2 regions of the Micrococcus sp. iso_239 genome follow, and region 2 is predicted to be linked to the other one. Evidence: predicted binding sites of a transcription regulator. Region 2 holds the regulator's gene; the other holds the start of a gene.
The links. Region 2 encodes HspR, which represses chaperone genes until heat shock. Its sites were predicted from a motif close to AAGTTGAGTCNNNNNGACTCAACTT; they were not measured.
Positions count from the first base shown of each region.

Region 1 (4,956 bases), 250 kb from region 2:
CCCGCCCGCTCCGTGGGCAGAAAGCGCGCTCTCCCCTGTTCCGGGGGCAGAACCGGCAGGGTTTTCGCTTCCGGGGGCAGAAACCCTTGCTTTTCTGCCCACGGAACCCAGAGGCCCGGCGGCCACGGGGCCCGGCAGCCCCAGCCCCAGCCCGGCGTGCCCACGGAACCCAGAGACCCGCACCGCCCAGCACGCATCCCCGTCCAGATGACCGATCCGTAGGGTGGACGGGCCGCCCAGACCCCGTCGACAGTAAGCACACCCGTGTCTGCCGACCAGAGGACGACAGCCGAGACCGCAGGGCCGCCGGGCCCTCCCGACGCCAAGTCCCGCGGCACCGTGCGCCTGCGCTTCAACGACTACCGGGACAAGCCGGCCGTGGACCCGCGCTACTTCACCGACCCGGAGGGCCATGACATGGCCGTCGCGGTGGCCGGCATCCGACTGGCCCGGGAGATCGTCTCCCAGCCGGCCATGGCGGCGTGGGCGGGGCGCGAGCTGGCCCCGGGCGAGCAGGCGCAGACGGACGAGGAGATCGCCGACTACGTGCGCCGCACCCACAACACCGTGTACCACCCGGTGGGCTCGGTGCGCATGGGCGCCGACGACGACGCCATGAGCCCCCTGGACGCCCGCCTGCGCGTCAAGGGCGTGACGGGTCTGCGCGTGGCCGACGCCTCCGTGATGCCCGAGCACGTGACCGTGAACCCCAACATCACGTGCGTCATGATCGGTGAGAAGGCGGCGCAGCTGATCCTGGCCGATCGCGCCTGACCGCCACGCAGATGCGGCGGGCCCCCGGTGGGGGGCCCGCCGCATCTGCGTTCGGGGGACGGACCGCGCGCCGGTCACGCCGGCCGCGCGCGGCTCCGTCAGAGGCCGGTCACTCGCCGGTGGTCTCGGCGGTCTCGCCCTCCACGGTCTGCCCGGCCACGGGGGCAGCACCGCCGTGGGTGACGGAGATCTTGCGGGGCTTGGCCTGCTCCGCCACCGGGATGGTGAGGGTCAGGACGCCGTCGCTGTAGTCGGCCTGGATGCGGTCGAGGGCGAGGCCCTCGCCCAGGGTGAGCTGGCGGGCGAAGGTGCCGGCGGAACGCTCACGGGTGAGCCAGCGTCGGTCCTCGCGGGCCGGGTCCTCCTTGCGCTCGGCGCGGACGGTGAGGGTGCGCTCCTCCACGTCCACGTCGATGGAGGCCGGGTCGACGCCGGGCAGCTCGACCTCGGCGACGAAGACGTCGCCCTCGCGGTACAGGTTCATGGGCATGGACACGGTGCCGGTCGCGCGGGGCGTCAGACCGTTCACCAGGCGCTCCATCTCACGGAACGGATCGATAGGACGGGCCATGTCGGTTCACTCTCCTCGGGATTCGGGTGGGCGCCGCTGACACCGCGGCGTCTGACCACTACAACAGCACGCCCGGCGAGCCTATTCCAGAAATCTACGTGAAGTTCGATCAACTTCCAGGCGGGCGGTCAGGACCCTCCCGGCCCGGGGTCAGCCCGCCGAGGCGATCTCGCTCTCCACCACCCACTTGTGGTTCCTCATCCGCATGCCGTCGGACTCGTAGTCCACCATGTAGACGGTCTCATCCGTCGAGGAGTGCACCGTGCCCTCCGCACCCTGCATGCCCGGCATGTGGTCAGCCGCGAGGGTGACCGCCGCGCCGTCGGGCAGGCGTTCGGCGCCCGCGTCCTCCAGCTCCTCCTGGACGACCCACTTGTGGTCCGTCACCTCGGGCCCGCCCGTCGTCGGCCGGTAGTCCACGGAGTAGGCGGTGGTCTCGTACGCGCCCACGACGGTGGCGGCGGCCCCCTCCATCCCGGGCATGTGGTCCGCCATGAGGGTGACCTCGGTGCCCACGGGGTGGGCCGGGTCCGCGGCGGGCTCGATGCCCTCGGGGGCGGGGCCGCCGTCCATCGCGTGGCCCGCGTGCCCGCCGTGGGAGGACGACGTCGCCGCCTCTTCCCCTCCCGTCGCGCAGCCGGTGAGCGCGAGCAGACTCGCCGCAGTCACGGCGACGGTCCTGGTCCAGAAACGCATGGTCATCGTCCGGTGTCTCCTTCGTCATCGGTGGTCTGGGGGGCCTCGAGGTGCCCGAGCGCCGCACGGAACGCGGCCTCCGCCGTCTCGCCGTACGGCACGAACAGCACCTCGTCCACGGTGTCGCCCACCTCGTCCGCCATCGCGTGGCAGGTCTCGACGGCAATCCGCGCCGCGTCCTCCATGGGCCAGCCGTAGATCCCCGCGGAGATCGCCGGGAACGCGACCGTCCGGGCGCCGAGCCCGGCCGCCACCTTCAGGGACTCGCGGTAGCACGAGGCGAGGGTGTCGGACTTGTCGATCGTCTTGGCCCACACCGGGCCCACCGTGTGGATGACCCAGCGCGCGGGCAGGCGCCCCGCCGTCGTCGCCACGGCCTGGCCGGCGGGCAGCCCCTCCGGCAGGTCGGTCTCGCGCAGGCGGCGGCACTCGGCCAGGATCTCGGGACCGCCACGCCGGTGGATGGCGCCGTCCACGCCTCCGCCGCCGAGCAGGGTGGAGTTGGCGGCGTTGACGACGGCGTCCGCGTGCGTGGCCGTGATGTCCCCGGGGGCGATGGTGAGCTGCATGGGTTCACGCTAGGCGCGGGTGGGCGCCGTCGGACAGGGCCGGTAGCCTCGGCCCCATGAGCACCCCGACGCCCACCGGACCGACCCCCACGCCTCCCGGCGGCGAGCTGCTGCCGCTGATCAGCCTCGCGGTGGAGCACGTGTTCAACACGCTCGGCCGGCAGCCCGTGTTCGCCCCCACAATCCTCGCCGTCACGGCCGACGGCCAGCGCGGCATGTGGGAGCACCCGGACCTCCAGCCCGAGCAGGCGGCCGCCACGGTCGCGAAGATCAGCCCTCGCCCCACGCGGGCGGTGGCCGTGTTCGACGGCGAGATCGAGACGGCGGACGGACCCCGCCCGGCCGTCGCGGTGGAGGCCTTCGACGCCGCCGCCCTGGCCTCGACCCGCATGGTCTTCCCGTACCTGCCCGGCGTGGCCGCGGCGGGCATCGCCGCCCGCGTCGACGGCGACCCGCAGGTCGTGGCCAACGGCCCCAACCCGCTCTTCGGCTGAGCCGCCCGCCACGACGACGGCGCGCCGCGGCCTACCGTGTCCGTGCAGCCTGCGAGGGTGGGGTCATGGAGATCCTCAGCCTGCTGCTCGCCCTCACCCTCGGACTCGTGCTGGGCGCCCTGCTGGGCGCGTGGCTCATGTGGCGCCGGGCGGCCGACGGCGGTGAGGAGGCCCGCCGGGCCCAGGCCGAGCTGGCCGCGCTGCGCACCGAGCACCAGGGGGCGCGAGAGGCGCTCGCGGCCGCCCGGGCGGAGCAGCGTGCGCTCACGGCCGCGCGCGCCGAGGACGCCGAACGCCAACGCGCGGAGTCCCAGGTGATGTCCACGCTCGCGCCGCTGGGCCAGCGGCTGGCGGCGCTCCAGGAGCAGGTGAGCGTGCTGGAACGGGATCGGGCGTCCCAGTTCGGCCGGCTCGGGGAGCAGCTCCGCGCCGCCGCAGCCACCGACCGGGACCTGCTGAACCAGACCACGTCGCTCATGGCCACGCTCAAGTCCACTTCCGCGCGGGGCCACTGGGGCGAGGCGCAGCTGCGGCGGGTCGTCGAGGCGGCGGGCATGCTCCACCACGTGGACTTCACGGAGCAGGCCACGCTGTCCGGCAGGGACGGCGAGCGCCTCCGCCCGGACCTCGTGGTGTCCCTGCCCGGCGGCAAGGCCATGGCCGTGGACGCCAAGGCCCCCATCGGGGACGCGCTGGCCGCCGAGGCCCTCGCGGACGAGCCCGGCGAGGAGGCGTACGAGCGGCGCCAGGCGCTGGCCGCCCAGCACGCCGCGGCCGTGCGCCGCCACGTGGACCAGCTCTCCGCGAAGTCCTACTGGGACGGCCTCGAGCACTCCCCCGAGCTGGTCCTGTGCTTCCTGCCCGCCGAGTCGCTCCTGGCCGCGGCGCTGGACGCGGACCCCGGGCTGCTGGACCACGCGTTCTCCCGGAACGTCGCGCTCGTCGCCCCCGTCTCCCTCCTGACCGCCCTGAAGTCCGTGGCCTACGCGTGGCGGCAGGACACCCTGGCCGAGAACGCCCACACCGTGGTGGCCAGCGCGAAGGACCTCTACGAGCGTCTCGGCACGCTCGGCACTCACCTGGACCGCATGGGCGGCTCCCTCAAGACCGCCGTGGACCGCTACAACCAGCTCGTCGGCAGCGTCGAGTCGCGCGTGCTCCCCGCCGCCCGGCGCCTCCGCGACGCCGACCCGGGCCTGGCCCCCACGCCGGACATCCGCACGCTCGAGTCCGCGCCCCGGCCCCTGGCCGCCCCGGAACTGGTCGCGGGCGTGGAGGAGGACGAGCTGCGCCGTCGTCGGGCGGAGTCGGCGCGGGAGGCGTGAGCGGGGCCGCACGGGGGCCGGGCGGGTGGGCCGTCGCGGCCCCGACGTCGTCTTTCCGTGTCCCGGGCCACTTGCTACCGTGAAACTCACAGAGAATTGCCAGGCCGCGCCAAGGGCCTGACCTGAAGAGGAGGCCCCATGGAGTCCCGCCCACTCCCCCCGCCGAGCAACGTCAACGAGCACGTCTCCCGCTTCGACCCCCGAGCGGCCGCCCAGGAGTTCGAACACGAGCTCTCCCCGGGCATGCGTGACGAGCCGCTGCCCGGCGGCGAGAACGTCAAGCGCATCATCGGCCTCGTGGTCGGCCCCCTGCTCGCCGTCGCCCTGTTCCTGCTGATGCCGGGCGACCTCGGCGTCTGGCCCCGCCTCGTCGCCGCCACCGCGGTGCTCATGGCCGTGTGGTGGATGACCGAGGCCCTGCCCATCCCCGCCACCGCCCTGCTGCCGCTCGTCGTCTTCCCGCTCGGCGTGCCCGCCGAGGAGTCCGACGGCGGCATCACCTTCGACGCCGTCGGCGCGAGCTACGG
Region 1 is NZ_CM149672.1:1,800,546-1,805,501, forward strand. Features, by position in the region: partial or broken gene AC0VX2_RS08325 (GMC oxidoreductase) at 322-774, shown strand; gene AC0VX2_RS08330 (Hsp20/alpha crystallin family protein) at 884-1,345, opposite strand; gene AC0VX2_RS08335 (YdhK family protein) at 1,496-2,047, opposite strand; gene AC0VX2_RS08340 (O-acetyl-ADP-ribose deacetylase) at 2,044-2,610, opposite strand; gene AC0VX2_RS08345 (hypothetical protein) at 2,667-3,104, shown strand; gene AC0VX2_RS08350 (DNA recombination protein RmuC) at 3,170-4,429, shown strand; gene AC0VX2_RS08355 (SLC13 family permease) at 4,568-4,956, shown strand, end outside.
Region 1: the regulator HspR is predicted to act here: its motif matches at 1,437-1,461, upstream of AC0VX2_RS08330 (Hsp20/alpha crystallin family protein).

Region 2 (4,956 bases):
CGTCGTCGCGTTCTCCAAGGGCGGGGACGTCCTGGTCGGCGAGGTCGCCAAGCGCCAGGCCGTCAACAACCCCGAGCGCACCTACGCGTCCGTCAAGCGCCACATGGGCACCGACTGGACCACCGAGGTGGACGGCAAGAAGTACACCCCGCAGGAGATCTCGGCCCGCACGCTGATGAAGCTCAAGCACGACGCCGAGGAGTACCTGGGCGAGAAGGTCACCGACGCGGTGATCACCGTGCCCGCCTACTTCAACGACGCCGAGCGCCAGGCCACCAAGGAGGCCGGCGAGATCGCGGGCCTGAACGTCAAGCGCATCATCAACGAGCCCACCGCGGCCGCGCTGGCCTACGGCCTGGAGAAGGGCAAGGAGGACGAGCTCATCCTGGTCTTCGACCTGGGCGGCGGCACCTTCGACGTGTCCCTGCTCGAGGTCGCCAAGGACGAGGACGACTTCGCCACCATCCAGGTGCGCGCCACCGCCGGCGACAACCGCCTCGGCGGCGACGACTGGGATCAGCGGATCGTGGACTGGCTGCTCCAGCAGGCCAAGTCCAAGGGCGCGGACCTGTCCAAGGACAAGATCGCCCTGCAGCGCCTGAAGGAGGCCGCGGAGCAGGCCAAGAAGGAGCTCTCCTCGGCCACCTCCACCAGCATCTCGCTGCAGTACCTGTCCGTGACCCCCGAGGGCCCGGTGCATCTGGACGAGCACCTGTCCCGCGCCAAGTTCGAGGACCTCACCAAGGACCTGCTCGAGCGCACCCGCAAGCCGTTCGAGGACGTCATCAAGGAGGCCGGCGTCAAGGTCTCCGACATCGACCACGTGATCCTCGTCGGCGGCTCCACCCGCATGCCCGCCGTCTCCGACCTGGTGAAGGAGCTGACCGGCGGCAAGGAGCCCAACAAGAGCGTGAACCCGGACGAGGTCGTCGCCATCGGCGCGGCGGTGCAGGCGGGCGTGCTCGCCGGTGAGCGCAAGGACGTGCTCCTGATCGACGTGACCCCGCTGTCGCTGGGCATCGAGACCAAGGGCGGCGTGATGGCCAAGCTCATCGAGCGCAACACGGCCATCCCGACCAAGCGCTCCGAGACGTTCACCACGGCCGAGGACAACCAGCCCTCCGTGTCCATCCAGGTCTTCCAGGGCGAGCGCGAGTTCACCCGGGACAACAAGGCGCTGGGGACCTTCGAGCTGACCGGCATCGCCCCGGCCCCGCGCGGCATGCCCCAGATCGAGGTCACGTTCGACATCGACGCGAACGGCATCGTGCACGTCTCCGCGAAGGACAAGGGCACCGGCACCGAGCAGTCGATGACCATCACGGGCGGCTCCTCGCTGTCCCAGGAGGACATCGACCGCATGGTCAAGGACGCCGAGGCCCACGCGGACGAGGACAAGAAGCGCCGCGAGGCCGCCGACCGCCGCAACCAGGCGGAGCAGTCCGCCTACTCCGTTGAGAGGCTCCTGCAGGACAACGGCGACAAGCTGCCCGAGGACGTCAAGACCGAGGTGCAGGCCGACGTCGACGCCCTGAAGGCCGCCCTGGAGAAGCAGGACAACGACGACGAGGTCGCCGCCGCGTTCGAGAAGCTCCAGGCCTCCCAGGTCAAGATCGGCGAGGCCCTCTACGCCCAGCAGGGCGCGGAGTCGGCCGACGCCGGCGCCGAGTCCGCCGCCCCGCAGGGCGACGATGAGGACATCGTCGACGCCGAGGTGGTCGACGAGGACGACGAGAAGAAGGCCTGACACCCCGGGGCCGGGGCGGGCGTCCACGCCCGCCCCGCCCGGAGGCCCACGACGCCGGCGGGCCGGCCCGGCAGCGCCCCTGCCGGGCCAGCCCGCCGGCCTTCCCGCACCACCCCCGCGCGGCGGACCCGCCGCGCCCACCCGCTTCGAAAGGACACACCATGAGCGCCGACCAGCAGCGTCCGCACGGCTCCTCCGACGCCGAGCGCGGCTCCGAGGAGGAGCCCATCGTGTTCAACGACCGTCGCCGCATCGACCCCGAGACCGGTGAGCGCCGTGTCTCCGCTGAGAGCGCGGCCGAGCAGGCCGAGGACGGCGACGCCCTCGCCCAGGCCGAGCGCATCCTCGACGAGGCCGGCGCGGAGGCCGGGACCGAGGCGCCGCAGCCCGCGGCCTCGGACCGCGAGGCCGAGCTCGAGACCGACCTGCGACGTCTGCAGGCCGAGTTCGTGAACTACAAGCGTCGCGTGGACCGCGACCGCGACCTGGCCAGGGACGCCGGCGTGCTCAAGGCCGTCACCGCGCTGCTGCCGGTGCTCGACGACATCGACGCCGCCCGCGCCGCCGGCGACCTGACGGACGGCCCGTTCGCCGCCATCGCGACCAAGCTCGACACCGTCCTGGCCGGCCTCGGCCTCGAGCGCCACGACCAGGCGGCGCTGGCCGGCGTCGAGTTCGACCCGGCCCTGCACGAGGCCGTGATGCGCCAGCCGCACGCGGAGGTGCCCGCGGACCACGTGGTCCAGGTCTTCCGCAACGGCTACGTCCGGGACGGCCGCGTGCTGCGCGCCGCCCAGGTGATGGTCTCCGCCGGAGACGAGTGACCCCGTCGGCCGGCGGCCCACCCCGCCGCCGGCCGACCCCCTGACCGATGCACACGAGAGGAGGCACCATGGCCTCGCAGGATTGGATGGACAAGGACTTCTACGCGACCCTGGGGGTGTCCAAGGACGCCTCCGATGCGGATGTGAAGAAGGCCTACCGCAAGCTCGCCCGCACCCACCACCCGGACCAGAACCCCGGGGACGAGGCGGCCGAGAAGAAGTTCAAGGAGATCTCGGAGGCGTACGCCGTCCTGAGCGACCCCCAGGAGCGCCAGGAGTACGACGCGATCCGCGCGATGGGCGGCGGCGCCCGGTTCTCCGCCCCGGGCGGTGCCGGCGGCGGCGGCTTCGAGGACGTCTTCGGCGGCATGTTCGGCGGCGGGGGCGGCCCCCGCACCACGCAGTCCGGGCCCGACCTGTCGGACCTGTTCAGCGGGATGTTCGGCGGCGCCGCCGGCCAGACCGGCGGCTTCGGCCCCGGCGGCTTCGGTGACGCCGGCTACGCGCGGCCGCGCCCCACGAAGGGCGCGGACCGCACCGCCACCACCACGATCTCCTTCCGCGGCTCGATCCAGGGCACCACGGTGTCCCTGCGCGGCCCGGACGGCGAGACGATCGAGGTGAAGATCCCGAAGGGCATCCGCGACGGCCAGAAGGTCCGTGCCCGCGGCAAGGGCTCGCCCGGCCCGGCCGGCCGCGGCGACCTGCTGGTCACCGTACACGTGCGCGAGCACGAGTTCTTCCGCCGGGACGGGGACGACCTGCGGATCACCGTGCCCGTCACCTTCCCCGAGGCCGCCCTCGGCGCCACGATCGAGGTGCCGACGCTGGAGCGCCCCGTGAAGGTGAAGGTGCCGGCGGGCTCCCAGTGTGGCCGCGTGCTGCGCCTGAAGGGCCGCGGTGTCGAGCGCGGGACGACGACGGGTGACCTGCTCGTGGAGCTGCGCGTCACCGTGCCCACCACGCTCAACGACGACGCCCGCGCCGCCGTCGAGGCCCTGCAGTCCGCCACTGCCGGCGACGATCCGCGGCGGGAGCTGGCCCGGAAGGCAGCCTGGTGAGCGCCCGCGACGGCGCCGCCCGTGCGGACCGGGGCCGCGAGGGGGGTCCCGACCGGCACGCCCCGGTCTTCGTGATCTCCGTGGCCGCCGAGATGGCGGACATGCATCCGCAGACCCTGCGCCAGTACGACCGGCTCGGCCTCGTGGTCCCCGCCCGCCAGGACGGACGGCACCGCCGCTACTCCCTCGCCGACGTCGAGCGGCTGCAGACCGTGCAGACCCTGAGCCGTGAAGGCATCTCGCTGGAGGGCATCCGCCGCGTGATCGCGCTGCAGCGCGAGGTCGAGCAGCTGCAGGACACCGTGGTCGAGCTGGCTGCCCAGGTGGACCGCCTCCACCACGCCTCCCGCCTGGCCCGCGTCTTCACCGTGGGCTCCGGCGGTGACGTCTCGGCCCGCTACGCCGACCGGATGGCCGTCCGCCGTCACGCCGCGGCACGGGCCGGGGCGGACACCGCGGGCGAGGCCTGCCCGAGCGGCCTGCGGAGGCTGCCCTCCGGCGTCGCAGGCCTCCGACGGGTGCCCACGTGGCAGTCCGAGCAGGACTGAGCCGGGCGTCGTTCGGGGCGGCCGCGCGGTCCCGCGTGCAGGAGCGGCTGCGCGCCGACATGGCCCGGCGCGACGGCCTCGGCCGGCAGGCCCGGAGCGCCCTGGACGGGATCGTCCACGCCCTCAAGCCGGAGGGCATGGACCCGCACCTGCCCGCCCGGCATCTGCTGGACTACGTCCTCGAGGGCCCGGACGGGCCGCGCGCGGTGGTCGCCGCGGGGGACCCCGCGACCGCCACCCACCTGACCTGGCTCGTCTCTGGCATGGGCATCCGCCCCCAGACGGCCATGTGGGGGACGGCCCGGGAGGCCGCCCACCTCGCCGCCGCCCAGCGCGCCGCCGGCGCACCCCGCCCCGTCGTCATCGGGTGGCTCGGCTACCCCGCACCCACGCCCTGGCGGGTGGTGCTCGACGGCCCCGGCCGGCGCGGCGGCGCGATGCTCGCCGCGGATGTGCGGGCCTGGTGGGAGTTCCTGCGCCACGGGCCGGGGGAGGACGACGATGTCGCCCCGGCCCTGCGCGCCCGCGGGACCGCCGTGCACGGGGCCGTGGAGGCCCACTCGTACGGCTCGCTCGTGGCCGCGCACGCCCTGCGCCTGCTCGCGGACCGGGGCCTGCAGCCCGACGACGCGGAGGCCCCGTGGCCGGCCGAGCGTCCCGTCGAGGCCCTCGTGGTCTCGGGCACGGTCGGCCTGCCCGCCGCCCTGGCGGCCCGGGCCGCGCACCTCGGCCTGCGGTCCGGGCGGACGTTCCGCGCCCTGGCCCCGGGCGATCTC
Region 2 is NZ_CM149672.1:2,052,971-2,057,926, reverse strand. Features, by position in the region: gene dnaK (molecular chaperone DnaK) at 1-1,747, shown strand, start outside; gene AC0VX2_RS09580 (nucleotide exchange factor GrpE) at 1,909-2,571, shown strand; gene AC0VX2_RS09575 (DnaJ C-terminal domain-containing protein) at 2,640-3,632, shown strand; gene AC0VX2_RS09570 (heat shock protein transcriptional repressor HspR) at 3,629-4,180, shown strand; gene AC0VX2_RS09565 (alpha/beta hydrolase) at 4,159-4,956, shown strand, end outside.